3 regions of the Leclercia sp. CFBP8987 genome follow, and region 1 is predicted to be linked to each of the others. Evidence: predicted binding sites of a transcription regulator. Region 1 holds the regulator's gene; each other region holds the start of a gene.

Evidence for each region. The regulator PurR, encoded in region 1, represses purine synthesis genes. The targets are predictions, from matches to a motif close to CANGCAAACGTTTGCNTG.
Region 2: glyA (serine hydroxymethyltransferase) is a predicted target of PurR. The motif match lies at 2,286-2,303, and genes of this name have one in related genera.
Region 3: purL (phosphoribosylformylglycinamidine synthase) is a predicted target of PurR. The motif match lies at 3,683-3,700, and genes of this name have one in related genera.

The regions. Positions count from the first base shown of each region.
Region 1 covers NZ_CM188255.1:2,022,334-2,028,608, reverse strand. The annotation lists gene SOM40_RS09730 (C40 family peptidase) at 1-298, shown strand, start outside; gene sodB (superoxide dismutase [Fe]) at 421-1,002, shown strand; gene SOM40_RS09720 (MFS transporter) at 1,038-2,204, opposite strand; gene cydH (cytochrome bd-I oxidase subunit CydH) at 2,368-2,457, opposite strand; gene purR (HTH-type transcriptional repressor PurR) at 2,753-3,778, shown strand; gene punR (DNA-binding transcriptional activator PunR) at 3,775-4,707, opposite strand; gene punC (purine nucleoside transporter PunC) at 4,824-6,020, shown strand.
Region 2 covers NZ_CM188255.1:3,581,577-3,587,851, forward strand. The annotation lists gene SOM40_RS17195 (ROK family transcriptional regulator) at 1-317, shown strand, start outside; gene SOM40_RS17200 (DoxX family protein) at 444-866, shown strand; gene glyA (serine hydroxymethyltransferase) at 915-2,168, opposite strand; gene hmpA (NO-inducible flavohemoprotein) at 2,474-3,664, shown strand; gene SOM40_RS17215 (PAAR domain-containing protein) at 4,106-4,588, shown strand; gene SOM40_RS17220 (YPO3983 family protein) at 4,702-5,862, shown strand; gene SOM40_RS17225 (DUF943 family protein) at 5,855-6,262, shown strand.
Region 3 covers NZ_CM188255.1:3,593,057-3,599,331, forward strand. The annotation lists gene purL (phosphoribosylformylglycinamidine synthase) at 1-3,597, opposite strand, end outside; gene mltF (membrane-bound lytic murein transglycosylase MltF) at 3,865-5,421, shown strand; gene tadA (tRNA adenosine(34) deaminase TadA) at 5,303-5,842, opposite strand; gene yfhb (phosphatidylglycerophosphatase C) at 5,873-6,275, opposite strand, start outside.

The DNA of each region.
Region 1 (6,275 bases):
CTATTACGCCTATAAAGATCTGGTTAAATTCCGCATTCCGCGCACCGCCAACGAAATGTACCACCTGCGTGACGCCTCTCCGGTCGATCGCGGTGAGCTGGAGAGCGGCGACCTGGTGTTCTTCCGCACCCAGGGTCGCGGCACCGCCGATCACGTCGGCGTCTACGTTGGTAATGGCAAATTTATTCAGTCGCCACGCACCGGCCAGGACATTCAGATCACCTCCCTGAGCGAAGACTACTGGCAACGTCATTACGTCGGCGCACGTCGCGTGATGAAGGCCAACACCCTCCGTTAATCCCCTGCCCCGCTGGCGTCTCAGCGGGGTAAGTTCCTATTTTACATAGGCTTTCAATTTGCTACCCTACCCCTTCATTCAATAGGGTTATTGAATGGATCACTATAATAAGGAGAGAAGCAATGTCGTTTGAATTACCTGCATTACCGTATGCAAAAGACGCCCTGGCCCCGCATATCTCGGCGGAGACCCTGGAATACCACTACGGCAAACACCACCAGACCTACGTCACTAACCTGAACAACCTGATCGGCGGTACCGCCTTCGAAGGGAAAACCCTGGAAGAGATCGTGCGCACGTCCGACGGCGGCGTATTCAACAATGCTGCTCAGGTGTGGAACCACACCTTCTACTGGCACTGCCTGGCACCCAATGCAGGCGGCGAACCGACGGGCGAACTGGCTGCGGCCATCGCTGCTGCATTCGGCAGCTTCGCGGAATTTAAAGCGAAGTTTACCGATGCCGCGGTGAAAAACTTTGGCGCAGGCTGGACCTGGCTGGTTAAAGAGGCCGACGGCAAGCTGGCCATCGTCTCTACGTCTAACGCGGGAACGCCGTTAACCACCAGCGCTACCCCGCTGCTGACCGTCGACGTCTGGGAACATGCGTATTACATCGATTACCGTAATGCGCGCCCGAACTACCTTGAGCACTTCTGGGCGCTGGTAAACTGGGAATTTGTGGCGAAGAACTTCGCGGCATAATGAAAACGCCGAAGGGAACTCCTTCGGCGTTATTTTTATTCGGTGGCGCAAACCGGCTCGGGTTGTTTTCGCCCGGAGGCAAAGACCAGAATAAGTCCCAGGGCTGCAATAATCGCCCCCATCACCGGGACAAAGCTGTAACCCATCCCGCTGGAAATAACTGCCCCACCGGCAGCCGCCCCCAGCGCATTCCCCAGGTTAAAAGCACCGATATTTACCGACGACGATAAGCCTGGCGCATCGCTGGCCACGCGCATAACGCGCATCTGCAGCGGCGGAACCACCGCAAAGGTCGCCATACCCCAGACTACCATCGCCACGGCCGCGCCCACTTCACTACGCGCCAGCCACGGAATAGCCAGCATGATCACGATCAGCAGGAGTAAAAAGCCTTTCAGGGTGCCGCTCACAGACTTGTCCGCCAGTTTGCCGCCAAGATAGTTGCCGATGGAGAAACCAACGCCAATCAGCACCAGCATGGCGGTGATAAAGGCCGGCGTCGCCTGGTTGATATCATGCAGCACCGGGGCAATGTAGGTGTAGAGCGTAAACATCGCGCCAGCCCCGAGCACGGTGGTCAGCAACGCAGATAACACCTGCGGACGCAGCAGGACCGCCAGCTCTTTGCGCACCTCCGGCTTTTCACCCGCCCCGCCCGCTGGCAGGGAGAAGAACAGCGCGATTATTGAGACCACGCCCAGCAGCGCGGTGGCCAGGAAAGACATGCGCCAGCCAATCACTTCACCCATCCAGGTTGCGGCCGGCACGCCGCCGATATTGGCGATGGTCAGGCCCATAAACATGGTGGCGACGGCGCTGGCCTGCTTGTGCTTCGGCACTACGCTGGCAGCGACCACCGACCCGAGGCCAAAGAAGGCGCCGTGGTTCAGGCTGGTCAGAATTCGGGACAGCATCAGGGTGGTGTAATCCGGGGAGAGCGCCGACAGCACGTTACCGACGGTAAAGATCGCCATCAGGAAGATCAGCGCGTTACGGCGACCGCGATGGGACAGCAGCAGGGTCATCAGCGGCGCACCCACCATCACGCCGATGGCGTAGGCGCTGATCAGCATGCCCGCAGCGGGAATTGAGACATCCACGCCCCGGGCGATAACCGGCAGCAGGCCCATCGGGGAAAATTCGGTTGTGCCGATACCAAAGGCGCCAATGGCCAGGGCCAGCAGCGGAAAATTGATTCTCATACTTCAACTCCAGACACCGTGTCGTCAGGCGACACAGAACAATGAAGGCGAAAGCATGACACCAATCACAAAAAATGAGAAGTTAACAATTTGGCAAAAGATTTTTGCCGGGCGCGTAACAATCAGCGCAGGAACGAGGGAGAGCGGAACTCTCCCGCATCAATCAGTGCAGTGCCGCAGTCAGACCGCTGGCAACAATCAGACTCAGAACAATAATGGTGGTAATCAGCGAAAACTTAAGATCGGTACTCATCAATTTTTCTCCTTTTAATCACCCTATGAAGAGTGAGCCTGCTCATTTTTACACAGTTCCGGGTAAAAATCTTGCTGGATTTAGATTGATATCGGTTTTTGCTCTTCCCCTTTTGGCCAAGATAAGACAAAATTCCACGCTAAATTTATTAGCGTACCGGCCATTGACCCCCTCCTGACGTCCTGTGTCGTTTTCCCGGCGTACCGCAATTCAAATTGCGCAATTAGGGCGAGTGAAGGCAAACGTTTACCTATTGGTTTTTCAGGAGCTTAGATATGGTCTGGAGTGACATCTGATGGCAACAATTAAAGACGTGGCGAAACGCGCAAACGTTTCCACTACAACCGTATCACATGTTATTAACAAAACCCGCTTTGTCGCGGAAGAGACCCGTAACAACGTCTGGGCGGCCATTAAAGAGCTGCACTACTCTCCCAGCGCCGTAGCCCGCAGTCTGAAGGTTAATCACACCAAATCGATCGGCCTGCTGGCGACCAGCAGCGAAGCGCCCTATTTTGCGGAAATTATTGAAGCAGTTGAGAAGAACTGCTTCCAGAAGGGCTACACCCTGATCCTCGGCAACGCCTGGAACAGCCAGGAAAAACAGCGCGCCTATCTGTCGATGATGGCGCAGAAGCGCGTCGACGGCCTGATGGTGATGTGTTCCGAATACCCGGAATCCTTGCTGTCGATGCTGGAAGAGTATCGCAATATTCCGATGGTGGTGATGGACTGGGGCGAAGCGAAGGCCGACTTTACCGACTCGGTGATCGATAACGCCTTTGAGGGCGGCTACATGGCCGGACGTTATCTGATTGAACGCGGTCACCGCGAAATCGGCGTGATCCCGGGAGCGCTGGAGCGCAACACCGGTGCCGGACGTCTGGCGGGCTTTATGAAAGCGATGGAAGAGGCCTTAATCACGGTCCCGGAAAACTGGATCGTGCAGGGCGACTTTGAACCGGAGTCTGGCTACCGCGCCATGCAGCAGATCCTCTCCCAGAGTCCGCGCCCGACCGCCATCTTCTGTGGCGGAGACATTATGGCAATGGGTGCGCTCTGTGCTGCCGATGAGATGGGCCTGCGCGTTCCGCAGGACGTTTCGCTGATCGGGTATGATAACGTGCGCAACGCCCGCTTCTTTACCCCGGCGCTGACCACCATCCACCAGCCAAAAGATTCGCTGGGGGAGACCGCCTTCAACATGCTGCTGGACCGTATCGTCAATAAGCGCGAAGAGTCCCAGTCAATTGAGGTGCATCCGCGCCTGATCGAACGCCGTTCCGTGGCGGATGGTCCGTTCCGCGACTACCGCCGTTAATCCTCTCCGGGAGCCAGCACCTCTGGCTCCCGCAGCCACTCCCGGTTCATCGTTTCACTGTCTCCCAGATAATCCAGCAGCCAGGCCAGGGCCGGTGACATATCGTTTTGTTGCCAGGTCAGGCAGCAGGCCGCATCCGGGAAGGGATTTTCCAGCGTCAGCTCGACCCACTTCCCGCTGTCGATCCACGGCCGGGCAAAATGCACCGGCACCATCCCCACGCACAGACCAGCCGAGAGGCAGGTGGCGGACGATTCCCAGTCCGGAGTGACGATCCGCCGCTGGTTATCCAGCAGCCAGGTGATGCGTTTCGGCAGCGAGCGGGAGGTGTCCTCGCGCACCAGCGAGGGCCAGTTGCGCAGGGTATCATCGCTGAGCGGTCCTTCCATGGCGGCCAGCGGATGATGGTTGGCCACCACGCAGATCCAGCTCAGGGTGCCCATATCACGAAACGCATAGCGCCCCCCGACCGGGATCGCCTGGGTGGCGCCGATCGCCATCTCCACCCTGCCGTCCGCCAGCGCATCCCAGACGCCGTTGAAGACCTCCTGCGAGACCCGCAGCTCGACGTCGGAAAAGTGGCGGTAAAAATCGACAATCATCTGCCGGGTGCGCTCGGGGCGCACGATATTATCCACCGCAATGGAGATATGGCTCCGCCAGCCGTTGGCGATCTGCTGGCACTGTTCGCGGGTGATCTGCATTTTTTTGATAACAGACCGCCCCTCTTTGAGAAACCACGTCCCGGCAGGCGTGAGTTCCACATCCCGGTGACGCCGCTCAAACAGCGGTACCGCCAGCCACTCCTCCAGCTGACGCACGGTGTAGCTGATGGCGGACGGGACGCGATGCAGCTCCTGCGCTGCTCCGCTGAAGCTGCCGTTACGCGCTACAGCATCCACCACTTCAAGAGAATATTCTGACCACATTTTCTGCCTGCAAAATTTTTGAATGCAACCGCCAAATATTAGCGTTTCACAAGCGGGTTTGCACTCCCTACACTCAGCGGCTACCCAAACCTGCGCCCAAACGGAGTAATAAAATAATGACACCCGGGAAAGGATTTTTAGTCTGGCTCGGCGGCTTAAGCGTGCTGGGCTTTCTCGCCACCGATATGTACCTGCCTGCCTTCGCCATCATGCAGGAAGATCTGCAGACCCCAGCGGCGGCCATCAGCGCCAGCCTGAGCCTGTTCCTGGCGGGCTTTGCCTTTGCTCAGCTGCTGTGGGGACCGATGTCCGACCGCTTCGGCCGTAAGCCGGTTTTACTGGCGGGCTTAGCCATTTTCGCTCTCGGCTGCCTCGGTATGCTGTGGGTTCGCGATGCCACCTGGCTGCTGGTGCTGCGCTTCATCCAGGCGGTGGGGGTTTGTGCCGCAGCGGTCACATGGCAGGCGCTGGTGACCGACTACTACCCGGCCTCGCGCACTAACCGTATTTTTGCCACCATCATGCCGCTGGTCGGACTCTCTCCGGCGCTGGCCCCGCTGCTCGGCAGTTGGATCCTCGCCCATTTCAGCTGGCAGGCGATTTTTGCGGTGCTGTTTGTTATCACCCTGGTGCTGATGATCCCGGCCTTTAGCCTGAAGCCAGCGGCAGTGAAAAATGAACAACCTAAACAACGCGTCACCTTTTTATCGCTGTTGCGCTCGCGTACCTATCGCGGCAACGTCCTGATTTATGCCGCCTGCTCTGCGAGCTTCTTCGCCTGGCTGACCGGCTCGCCGTTTATCCTCAGCGACATGGGCTACAGCCCGGCAGCGATCGGCCTGAGCTACGTGCCGCAGACCATCGCCTTCCTGATTGGTGGCTATGGCTGCCGTGCCGCGCTACAGAAATGGCAGGGTCACCAGATGCTGCCGTGGCTGCTGGGCCTGTTTGCCGTCAGCGTGATCGGCACCTGGGCGGTCGGGTTTATCCCGGGCGTGGGCCTGACTGAGCTGCTGATCCCCTTCTGCCTGATGGCGGTGGCGAACGGCGCGATCTACCCAATTGTGGTGGCCCAGGCCCTGCGTCCTTTCCCACAGGCGACCGGCAGCGCCGCCGCGCTGCAGAACACCCTGCAGTTGGGTCTCTGCTTCCTGGCGAGCCTGCTGGTGTCGTGGCTGATTGCCACCCCGCTGCTGACCACTACCAGCGTGATGGTGGCGACTGTGGTGCTGGCGGCGCTGGGCTATCGGATGCAGTACATCCCCGCCAGCCAGCGGGATGACAGCCTGCAGGCCGAATCGTCACGCGCCTGACAGAATATGTAGTTAGCTTGCTAACGATATCCTGTTGAATCACTGCGATATCAGTCCTATACTCACTGAAGCGTTCTGATAAATACTACAAATATTAAGTGTTAACGGGAGCCGGAGCGCTCCCGTTTTACCATGGATGGCCTTTCGGCAAGGGTCCTCTCCCTTCCTCTGTTCTACGTCGGATATTAGCCTCACGGGTCACTCCCGTGAAATTTCTCACTGTCCATAAAGAGCGTCTACGCTGTTTATGGGTTC
Region 2 (6,275 bases), 1.6 Mb from region 1:
AGCTGCTGGATGCCTGGCGTCAGGGTGACGTGAATATTCAGCGCTGGGCCGACGAGGCCGCTAACGCCATCGGGCTGACGCTCTACAATCTGCTCAATGTGCTCAACATCAACCAAATCTGGTTCTATGGTCGCAGCTGCACCTTCGGCGAACGCTGGCTGCAAACCATTAATCGCCAGATCGGCTTTACACCCTTCGATCAGGGGGATGCGGTGCGTAACCGGCAAACGGAGATCGCTTTTGGCGGCTTAACCCGGCAGCAGCAGATTATCGGTATTGGTTATCTGTTTGTGGAGGATGCGCTGGAGGCAGGCTGACGGGAACCTGCCGCAGACAGGAAAATTTACATCACCCTGATGCCTGATTTATGAAGAAAACCTGAATGGCGGACCGGCATTTTGTGTATTAGCTTTAAGATAAATCCCACTCATATCGAGCCTGCCATGAACAGATTACGCTATTTCGATTTCGGTCACTCCCGGGCGCTGATCCTGTTGATCGCCCGCCTCGCTCTGATCCTGCTGTTTATTATTTTTGGCGTGCCGAAGATGTTTGGTTTTGACGGCACGGTGCAGTACATGGCGAAGCTCGGCGCCCCGATGCCGATGCTGGCGGCCATCGTGGCGGTGATCATGGAGGTGCCCGCCGCCATTCTGATCGTGCTCGGCTTTTTTACCCGTCCACTGGCGGTGCTGTTTGTCTTTTATACCCTGGGTACGGCGGTGATTGGTCACCACTACTGGGATATGAGCGGCGATGCGGTGATGCCGAACATGATTAATTTCTTCAAGAACATCAGTATCGCCGGCGGGTTTCTGCTGCTGGCGGTCGCCGGGCCGGGGGCTATCTCCATCGACCGACGTTAGCCATAAAAAAAGGCCGCATAAGCGGCCTTTTTGTTCTGCGGGGCAGAATTAGGCGTAAACCGGGAAGCGCGAGCAGATATCGAGCACTTTGGCTTTCACGCGTTCGATAACGGCTTCGTCATTGATGTTGTCCAGCACGTCACACATCCAGCCAGCCAGCTCTTTCACTTCCGCTTCTTTAAAGCCGCGGCGAGTCACAGCCGGAGAACCGATACGGATACCGGAAGTCACGAATGGGCTCTTCGGATCGTTTGGTACGCTGTTTTTGTTGACGGTGATGTTGGCGCGGCCCAGGGCAGCGTCAGCTTCTTTACCGGTCAGGTTTTTATCCACCAGATCCAGCAGGAACAGGTGGTTTTCAGTGCCGCCGGAGACCACTTTGTAGCCACGGTTCAGGAACACTTCCACCATCGCTTTGGCGTTTTTGGCAACCTGCTGCTGGTAAACTTTGAACTCAGGCTCCATCGCTTCTTTCAGCGCCACAGCTTTGGCTGCGATCACGTGCATCAGCGGGCCGCCCTGCGCGCTTGGGAATACCGCAGAGTTCAGTTTCTTATACAGATCGTCGTCGCCGCCCTTCGCCAGGATCAGTCCACCGCGTGGACCCGCCAGGGTTTTGTGGGTGGTGGTGGTGACCACGTGAGCGTGTGGAACCGGGTTCGGGTAAACGCCTGCGGCGATCAGACCCGCCACGTGCGCCATGTCGACGAACAGGTATGCGCCGATGCTGTCGGCGATTTCACGCATTTTTGCCCAGTCAACCACGCCGGAGTAAGCAGAGAAGCCACCGATGATCATCTTCGGTTTGTGCTCTTTAGCCTGCTTCGCCATGTCTTCGTAGTCAATTTTACCGGTCTCATCAATACCGTAAGGGATGATGTTGTAGAGTTTGCCGGAGAAGTTAACCGGGGAGCCGTGAGTCAGGTGACCGCCCTGCGCCAGGTTCATACCCAGCACGGTGTCGCCCGGCTGCAGCAGCGCGGTGTAAACAGCGAAGTTAGCCTGAGAGCCGGAGTGCGGCTGCACGTTAGCGTAGTCTGCGCCAAACAGCTCTTTGGCACGGTCGATCGCCAGCTGCTCAACGATATCCACATACTCGCAACCGCCGTAGTAGCGCTTGCCCGGGTAACCTTCAGCGTATTTGTTGGTCAGCTGAGAGCCCTGCGCCTGCATCACGCGCGGGCTGGTGTAGTTTTCGGAGGCGATCAGTTCGATGTGCTCTTCCTGACGTACTTTTTCCTGCTCCATAGCCTGCCACAGTTCGGCATCATAATCGGCAATGTTCATTTCACGCTTTAACATCCGCATCTCCTGACTCAGCTAACAAGTAAATTTTTGCCTGAAAAAGGCGGTCCAGTTGGACGACGGGCAACAGTATAACTGATTAGCAGAGTGATAACAGGTCTTGACAAACGATTTTACGCAAACGTTTACCTACCCGCCACGCAAGGGTTTGAGCAATAACGCTCTCACCCTGTAAACTGGATTTCTTTTCAGGTTTGTGATGCAGTTAATTCACGTTGCAAAGAACCATTTACAACGCAGGGTTATTTTTTATAAGATGCATATAAAATACATCATTAAAGTAACATTTGAAGGAAGCTGCTATGTTAGACGCTCAAACCATCGCTACCGTTAAAGCCACCATTCCCCTGCTGGTTGAAACCGGCCCGAAACTTACCGCCCATTTTTACGATCGCATGTTCGCGCACAACCCGGAGCTCAAAGAGATTTTCAACATGAGCAACCAGCGTAACGGCGATCAGCGTGAAGCGTTATTCAACGCCATTGCCGCCTACGCCAGCAACATTGAGAACCTGCCGGCGCTGCTGCCAGCGGTGGAAAAAATTGCCCAGAAACACACCAGCTTCCAGATCAAACCCGAGCAGTACAACATCGTGGGCAGCCACCTGCTGGCGACGCTGGATGAGATGTTCAGCCCGGGCCAGGAAGTGCTGGACGCGTGGGGCAAAGCTTACGGCGTGCTGGCCAACGTGTTTATCAAACGTGAAGCGCAGATCTACAGCGAAAACGCCAGCAAGAACGGCGGCTGGGAGGGCACCCGCGCCTTCCGTATCGTGGAAAAAACGCCGCGCAGCCAGCTTATTACCAGCTTTGAATTTGAGCCGGTCGACGGTCAGCCGGTTGCCGATTACCAGCCGGGCCAGTATCTGGGCGTGTGGCTGAAGCCTGAAGGCTTCCCGCATCAGGAGATCCGCCAGTACTCCCTGACCCGCAAGCCAAACGGCAAAGGCTATCGTATTGCGGTGAAACGCGAGGAAGGTGGTCAGGTCTCGACCTGGCTGCACAACGAAGCCAACGTCGGTGATGTGGTACATCTGGCCGCACCGGCGGGTGATTTCTTTATGGCGGTGGATGCTAATACGCCAGTGACGCTGATCTCCGCGGGTGTCGGTCAGACTCCAATGCTGGCGATGCTGGATACCCTGGCGAAATCGCAACATCAGGCGCAGGTGAACTGGTTCCACGCCGCAGAAAATGGCGAAGTGCATGCGTTTTCTGATGAAGTGAAAACTCTGGCTGCCGGTCTGCCGCACTTTACCGCGCATACCTGGTATCGCCTGCCGACAGACGATGACCGCGCCGCAGCGCGCTTCGACAGCGAAGGTCTGATGGCGTTAAGCCAGCATAAAGATCACTTCCACGCGCCGGAGATGCAGTTCTACGTTTGTGGCCCGGTGGCGTTTATGCAGTATGCCGCGGCGCAGTTGGTTGAGCTGGGGGTGAATAAAGAGAACATTCATTACGAATGCTTCGGCCCGCATAAGGTGCTGTAATGCAAAAAGCCCCTCTTCTGGAATAAGCCCATAAAGTTGGACTGTTCATGTTAAGCGGTTTTCAGGGCCTGGGTTCGGTAGTCTACCGGACTCAGGCCTTTTAATTTCAGGTTTGTCCGCTCCAGATAGATTTCTCTATCAGAGCATTATTCAAGCATTTCCCTTTGCACAATATGCTTCGCTTCATGCTCTGGCCTTCAATTAAGCCTGATAGCCTGCCATCAGATACTGTCAGCCCCGCTCCGAGCGCAATAAAGGCGCACCTTCTGCATCGAGCTTTGAGAACGTATACCACCTTCATCACTGGCTTTTCCGACAGGCTGTAAGAGAAATTTTCCCGCTGAGGAGGTCCAATATTGGCGACAGGTAAAGCTATTTACCCTGAAGCTACCCAGTGTATGATGGGATACTTATTAACCACACAAACAAAAAGGATTTTATATGTCACAGCAATACACCAATGAACTGCCCCCAGAAATGGCGGCTTCATTATCAATGCCGCCGTTCTCAGCAGAGCAGAAAGCGGCGATGCCGGATAGCGCACGGGAGCTTGTCGAAGCACAGGAAGCTTTTATGTGTGATCATCCGGCGACGGCGATTTTCCGGATTGCCGTTGATGGCAGTCTGACAGCACGAGGTGGTGTGGTGCGGGCAGCATGGAATGGTGGTGAGATTGAGCTTGAGGGCGGGCGCAGGGTCAATATCGCGCTGGAAGGCGATGAGGTGGTTTACCCTGACGGCACTAACGCACGGATTATCAACGGCTGCGGAAAGAACATCACTAAAAACGAGCGCGGGATTGCGCTTGTGGACAGCCTTCTGAGCAACGGCGACCAGATTATCAGTACACCGCAGGCAACCGGTATGCTGGTTGAGCGTGACGGTATGCCGATGGACGAGTCGTTTCTGGCGAAAGGAGTCTGAAGACGATGTGGGTCAACAGAGGCTGTATCGTTCACGGTAAAAACGTCGGGCTTGACGGGGATAAAACGTCCACGGGCTCTGTCTGCTATGCCTCCCGTCCCGGCATGTCGGTGATGGGGAAGCTGAAACTCTATATCGGGGATAAAACCTCGCACTGCCCGAAATGCGGCGAGGTCGGGGTGATCGTCAGCGGAGATCACCGGCAGACAAATATGGTGGCGGTTGCGGTAGACGGTTCCGCCATTCGCTGCGGGTGCACGACAGGGACAAACTGGCTCATCGCGCCGGGTGTGGTTGAGGTGTCAGACCCGATGATGATGACGGTTGCATCCGGGGCAGAGCCGGTGCAATACGCCCAGACGGCGAAAGCCCGGCCAACGGCTGCTGTACCGGCAGAAGCACCGCCTGAACCTCTGCCGCTTCCGGTGCGGATTTATACCACGAAGCGCCTTATGGATGATTATGACGCGAAGGACATGCATTGCGGCGATCTGAGCGAGGAGGTGCTGAAAGGGCGCTTTGGCCTGACGGATGTCTCGGCAAAAGTGAACCCGTATACGCTAACCCTTGCACCGTCAGCTCCCACCAGTCCGTATGGCGGATTTTATCCGGGCAACCTGACGGAGAGTAAGCCGGTCATTATCAGCCGGGATGAAAGCGCCCGGCTGATGTTTGATGAGTTCCGGGGGCTGGCGAAGGTATTCTCGTTTCAGGGGGAATATCAGGACATCATCACAGAGATGATCAGCCATATGCAGGGTAACAGCGGTAGGCCGTACAGTAGCCCTCTGTTGGATAAGGCGCTTAAAGAGCAGATTTTGAATGACCGTTCTGAAAAAAGCTCGTTGTTGAAGATTAAAAAGGCTTTGGATGATGCTGTGAGCTACGAATATGGCTTTATCCCGCAGCGTAAAGAAAGCGTATTATTCGACGACAAGGGCAACTTTAATGACGTCAATGATGCTGTATTACCTAAATTTGACCATCTGGTCGACCGGACTAACGGGCTGGTGATTACCGTCCATGATACCTGGGCCACGCATATTACGCTGGAATCACTGGAGGTGATGGGTGACCACTACCGAGCAAAGGTGCATTACCGAATTCAGGATCACTTCGGACTTGATGATGCAGATATCCTGAACCCTATTTACCGTGAGGGGCGACTTTTTCGTATCTGGTTTGTGCTGCAGCGCTATATGAAATATGGCTACAGGCCATTTATCACCGAGATGAATGCGACCGTGGAAATTAGCGGGAGGAGAGGTGAATAAACGGCTGATCGCGGGCATCATTGCTGCAGCTTCCGGGGGTTATCTGCTATGGCAGTATCAGACCCCAGTGGAGATTGTAGCAGTTCATGACAGTTATAAAATATTGGTCAGACATTTTCCGTACCTGAAAAGCCGTCGGATAGACTGGTGGGAAGCTAATAAGGACATGATTCAGGAAAAATACGGGATTCCACACAAAGATGAAGACGGCTTCTATCACGTTTTGATTATGGATTTTGGGAATGGATATCGTACTGAACCGAACGAAAGCTTGCTGTGGTTTACAGATGAGGTTTTTTGTTTCAATGACATGTCGACAGAGGCTCGGTGTATTGATAGAAAACCACTTTTCGATGTGAGATGGAGTAGGAATTACGGGCTGAAATATGAGTCATATTAAACTGGAGGCGGGG
Region 3 (6,275 bases), 1.6 Mb from region 1:
CCCTTCACCGTGAGACACGGCAATTGGCATCTGCGATCCCACCATTCCCTGCAACAGCAGAGATGGGCTCTGGGTCACTTCCACCAGGCTGAAACGCGCTTCGAAGCGGTCGGACTGGTTACGCACAAAGCGCGGCCAGGCTTCGCTGCCCGGGATCAGCTCGCGCAGGTTCGACATCATCTGACAGCCGTTACAGACGCCCAGGGCCAGAGTCTGTGGACGGTGGAAGAAGGTTTCGAACTCGTCGCGGACGCGGTCGTTGAAGAGAATGGATTTCGCCCAGCCCTCACCGGCTCCCAGCACGTCGCCGTAAGAGAAGCCGCCGCACGCCACCAGCGCCTGGAAATCAGCCAGACCGGTCCGGCCTGCCAGCAGGTCGCTCATGTGCACGTCGATGGCATCGAAGCCCGCACGGTGGAAGGCAGCCGCCATCTCAACGTGGGAGTTGACGCCCTGCTCGCGCAGAACGGCCACTTTCGGACGGGCGCTCTTCGCGATATACGGCGCGGCGATGTCTTCATTGATGTCGAAAGAGAGCTTCACGTTCAGGCCCGGATCGGTGTCGTTGGCTTTCGCCTCGTGCTCCTGATCGGCGCACACCGGGTTGTCACGCAGACGCTGCATCTGCCAGGTGGTTTCTGCCCACCACATGCGCAGCGTAGAGCGGCTTTCGGCAAATACCGCCTGACCGTTGGATTCAATAACAAAGCGATCCCCGGTCACCGCTTTACCCAGATAGTGCACACAGTCACCAAGACCGTGCTGTGCCAGCAGGGCTTCTACCGCCTCGCGATCGGCAGCACGCACCTGAATTACCGCACCCAGCTCTTCGTTGAACAGCGCCGCCAGACGGTCGTCGCCCAGGCTGGCAATGTTGGCTTCCACGCCGCAATGGCCGGTGAAGGCCATCTCCGCCAGGGTAACCAGCAGGCCGCCGTCAGAACGGTCGTGGTAGGCCAGCAGTTTGCGTTGCGCCACCAGCGCCTGAATGGCGTCGTAGAAGCCTTTCAGCTGCGCTACGTCGCGTACATCTGCCGCCTTGTCACCCAGCTGACGGTAAACCTGCGCCAGCGCGGTGGCACCCAGCGTGTTGTGACCTTTACCCAGGTCAATCAGCAGCAGGGCGTTGTCTTCGGTAGAAAGCTGCGGCGTGATGGTATGACGCACATCTTCCACGCGGGCAAACGCAGTAATAACCAGCGACAGCGGAGAGGTCATCTCGCGCTGCTCGCTGCCTTCCTGCCAGCGGGTCTTCATCGACATGGAGTCTTTACCCACCGGAATGGTCAGACCCAGCGCCGGACAGAGCTCCTCACCCACCGCTTTCACCGCTTCGTACAGCCCGGCGTCTTCACCCGGGTGACCGGCTGCGGCCATCCAGTTTGCGGAGAGTTTGATGCGTTTGATGTCGCCAATCTGCGTGGCAGCGATATTGGTCAGCGCTTCACCTACCGCCAGACGGGCAGAGGCGGCGAAGTCCAGCAGGGCAACCGGGGAGCGTTCGCCCAGCGCCATCGCTTCACCGTAGTAGCTGTCGAGGCTAGCGGTGGTCACCGCGCAGTTCGCCACCGGCACCTGCCACGGGCCAACCATCTGATCGCGGGCAACCATGCCGGTCACGGTGCGGTCGCCGATGGTGACAAGGAAGGTTTTCTCCGCCACGGCCGGGAGATGCAGAACGCGGTTAACCGCCTCGGCAACGGTCACACCCTGCAGGTTGAGGGCTTTGCCGCTGGCCTTGCGGGTCTGTACGTCGCGGGTCATCTTCGGCGTTTTACCCAACAGCACATCCAGCGGCAGGTCAATCGGCTGGTTGTCGAAATGGGTATCGCTCAGGGAGAGGTGCATCTCTTCGGTGGCTTCACCGATCACCGCATACGGGGCGCGCTCGCGGCGGCACAGCTCATCGAACAGCGGCAGCTGATCCGGGGCCACCGCCAGCACGTAGCGCTCCTGGGATTCGTTACACCAGATCTCCAGCGGGCTCATGCCTGGCTCATCGCTCAGGATGTCGCGCAGATTGAAGCGACCGCCGCGGTTGCCGTCGCTCACCAGCTCCGGCATGGCGTTGGAGAGACCGCCCGCGCCGACGTCGTGAATAAACAGAATTGGGTTGGCGTCGCCCAGCTGCCAGCAGCGGTCGATCACTTCCTGGCAACGGCGCTCCATCTCCGGGTTGTCGCGCTGTACGGAGGCAAAATCGAGATCCGCATCAGACTGGCCGGAGGCCATAGAGGAAGCCGCCCCGCCGCCCAGACCGATGTTCATCGCCGGACCGCCGAGTACGATCAGCTTCGCACCCACCACGATCTCGCCTTTCTGCACGTGATCGGCGCGGATGTTGCCGATCCCGCCCGCCAGCATGATCGGTTTGTGGTAGCCGCGCAGCTCTTCGCCGTTGTGGCTCTCCACTTTCTCTTCGTAGGTACGGAAATAGCCGTTCAGGGCCGGACGACCAAATTCGTTGTTAAACGCCGCGCCGCCCAGCGGGCCGTCGGTCATGATATCAAGCGCAGTCACAATGCGCTCCGGCTTACCGAAATCCTCTTCCCATGGCTGTTCAAAGCCCGGAATACGCAGGTTGGAAACGGAGAAGCCCACCAGACCCGCTTTTGGTTTTGCCCCACGACCGGTAGCGCCTTCGTCACGAATTTCGCCGCCGGAACCGGTCGCTGCACCCGGCCACGGCGAGATCGCCGTCGGGTGGTTATGGGTTTCGACCTTCATCAGGATATGCGCAGGCTCGTGATGGAAGTCATAGCGCCCTGCTTCGCGATCGGCGAAGAAGCGGCCCACCTCGGAACCTTCCATCACCGCGGCGTTGTCTTTATAAGCAGACAGCACGTGGTCAGGGGTTTTCTCCATGGTGTTTTTGATCATTTTGAACAACGACTTCGGCTGCTGCTCGCCGTCAATAACCCAGTCGGCGTTGAAGATCTTGTGGCGGCAGTGCTCGGAGTTAGCTTGGGCGAACATATAGAGTTCGATGTCGTTCGGGTTGCGGTTGAGCTTAACGAACGCGTCCTGCAGGTAGTCGATTTCATCTTCCGCCAGCGCCAGGCCCAGACGCAGGTTGGCATCAATCAGCGCCTGACGGCCTTCACCCAGCAGGTCCACGCTCTGGACGGGGGCTGGCTGGTGGTGGGAGAAGAGCTGCTGCGCGTCGTCCAGAGAGGCAAACACGCTCTCCATCATGCGGTCGTGCAGTTCGGTTGCCACAACGGCCCACTGCGCGTCAGTCAGGGTAGAGGCTTCAACATAATACGCCACGCCGCGCTCCAGACGGTCAATCTGGCTCAGACCACAGTTGCGGGCGATATCGGTTGCTTTAGAAGACCAGGGGGAGATGGTGCCCGGACGAGGCGTAACCAGCAGAAGTTTACCGTTTGGGGTATGGCTGCTCAGGCTTGGGCCATACTTCAGCAGGCGTTCAAGCCGGACCAAATCCTCTGCCGTTAAGGGAGCATTCAGGTCAGCAAAATGGACATACTCAGCGTAAATATTGCTTACCGGAAGGTCGGCCGCCTGAAAACGTGCCAGCAGTTTGTTGATACGGAAGGCAGACAGTGCAGGCGAACCACGCAGAATTTCCATCATAAGTCTCTCGTCTTCGAAGCGCCGGAGGCGCTTACAGTGTGCGCAAGGGGGAAAACGGGCGCCATTATAGTGGATCCTGAGCGCCGACGAAACCGTTTGCGTCGTAATAAAATCGACGCCGTCATTTAACCATTGGTGTTGCCTATCCCGCTAATAAGTTGCCAAGTGGCGTAACTTTACGCAAAATGCCGCGAAATCTTTGGTAATACTTGTTTTTACTGTGGCGACGACAAAGCAGAATAATAGACAGCGCATAGAATCAACTTATTGAAAAAATTAAAGATTAATTATCTGTTCATCGGCATCGTAACCTTGCTGCTGGCAGCGGCCCTTTGGCCTTCAATCCCCTGGTTCGGCAAGGCCGAAAATCGCATCGCCGCCATTCAGGCGCGGGGGGAGCTGCGCGTCAGTACCCTCTCCTCGCCGTTGACCTACAGCGCCATCAACAACAAAGCGATTGGCCTGGACTACGAGCTGGCACAGCACTTTGCTGACTATCTGGGCGTTAAGCTCAGGATCACCGTGCGCCAGAACATCAGCCAGCTGTTTGACGACCTGGATAATGGCAAGGCCGATATGCTGGCCGCCGGACTGGTCTATAACAGCGAGCGCAGCAAAAACTATCAGCCTGGCCCCACCTATTACTCCGTCTCGCAGCAGCTGGTCTATCGCGTCGGCAGCCTGCGCCCGCGCACCCTTGCCAGCCTCAGCGCTGAACAGCTCACCGTCGCCCCGGGGCATGTGGTGATTGACGACCTGCGGGCGCTGAAAGAGAAGAAGTACCCTGACCTCAACTGGACGGTGGATGAGAAGCTCGGCACTACGGCGCTGCTGCAGCAGGTCATCGACGGCAAACTGCCCTACACCATCGCAGACTCGGTAGCCATCAGCCTGTTCCAGCGTGTTCATCCTGAACTGGCAGTGGCGCTGGACGTCACTGACGAGCAGCCCGTCACCTGGTTCAGCCCGCTCGATGGTGACCAGACGCTCTCTGCCGCGATGCTCGATTTCTTCAACGGGATGAATGAGGACGGCACCCTGGCGCGTCTGGAGGAGAAATACCTCGGCCATGGGGATGACTTTGACTATGTCGATACCCGCAGCTTCCTGCGGGCGGTGGATAATGTGCTGCCGGATCTGCAGCCGCTGTTTGAGAAGTACGCCCAGGAGATCGACTGGCGCCTGCTGGCCGCTATCTCCTATCAGGAGTCGCACTGGGATGCCCTCGCCACCTCACCCACCGGGGTGCGCGGCCTGATGATGCTGACCAAAAACACCGCCCAGAGCCTGGGCCTGACCGACCGTACCGATGCCGAGCAGAGCATCAGCGGCGGGGCGCGCTATCTGCAGGCGATGATGGATAAGGTGCCGGAGACAGTACCGGAAGAGGAGCGGATCTGGTTTGCGCTGGCGGCCTACAACATGGGCTATGCCCATATGATCGACGCCCGCGCCCTGACGGCCAAAACCAAAGGCAACCCCAACAGTTGGGCAGACGTCAAACAGCGCCTGCCGATGCTGAGCCTGAAGCCGTATTACAGCAAGTTAACCTATGGCTATGCGCGTGGGCACGAGGCGTACGCCTACGTGGAGAATATCCGCAAATACCAGATAAGCCTGGTGGGGTATCTGATGGAGAAAGAGAGAGAGGCGCAGGCGGCCCAGCAGCTGGCGCAAAGTTATCCGGTGGTATCGCCGGATGAACTTACTCGCCCGATAACTTCGATTCTGCCTTTTGTTGCTTTTTCTGCTGACGCCGCATTCGAAAGAACTCACTTAGCATCTCCGAACACGCTGGTGCCAGCACCCCGCCCATCACGTTGACCTGATGATTCATGCCGGGATGTCTGAGCACATCCAGCAGCGAACCTGCCGCCCCGGTTTTTTCATCCCGCGCGCCATACACCACCGTGCCGATTCGGCTGTGGATCATGGCGCCGGAGCACATCACGCAGGGTTCGAGCGTGACATAGAGGGTGGTATCCAGCAGGCGGTAGTTTTGCAGCACCAGACCGCCCTGGCGCAGAGCCATAATTTCGGCATGGGCAGTGGGATCGTGACGCCCAATCGGGCGGTTCCAGCCTTCGCCAATCACCTGGTTATTGTGGACCAGCACGGCGCCCACCGGGACTTCACCCTCTTCCCAGGCGCGTTTGGCAAGCTGGAGCGCATGGCGCATCCAGTATTCATGATTAAGTTCAAGGTCGGACAACGCAGCATACTCCAGTCTGAAAAGCGGGCGCATTATACACACCCGCTATGCATAATCACAAAATCATTCCAGTTGCTGAAGTTCGCCAAGGGGGGTGACGCGCCAGCGGTGCTGGCAGAAGTACAGGAGGGGGTTATCCTGCTTGCTGTCGCTGTAGCCGCTGTAGAGGCGCAGCGGGGTACCAATTTTCTTCTCCAGCTGCACCACCTTCTCGTGGCCGAGGCAGCGCATGGTCAGCACCCAGCCACCGTATGCGCGCCCCATCTGGGTGGCGATCAGGTTGACGCGTGGCAGCCAGGGGGTATCGAAATAGACCTGCTCCACCAGCGACTGCGGCGAGCCGGTAATCAGCCAGATGTCAGCATCGTTGGCGTTGAGGTAGTTGGTGAGCCGCTCCTGCACCACCGGGAAGGCGGTGACATGCCCGCGAAACCAGCTGACAAACTCTTTCTCCAGCTGTTTAAGG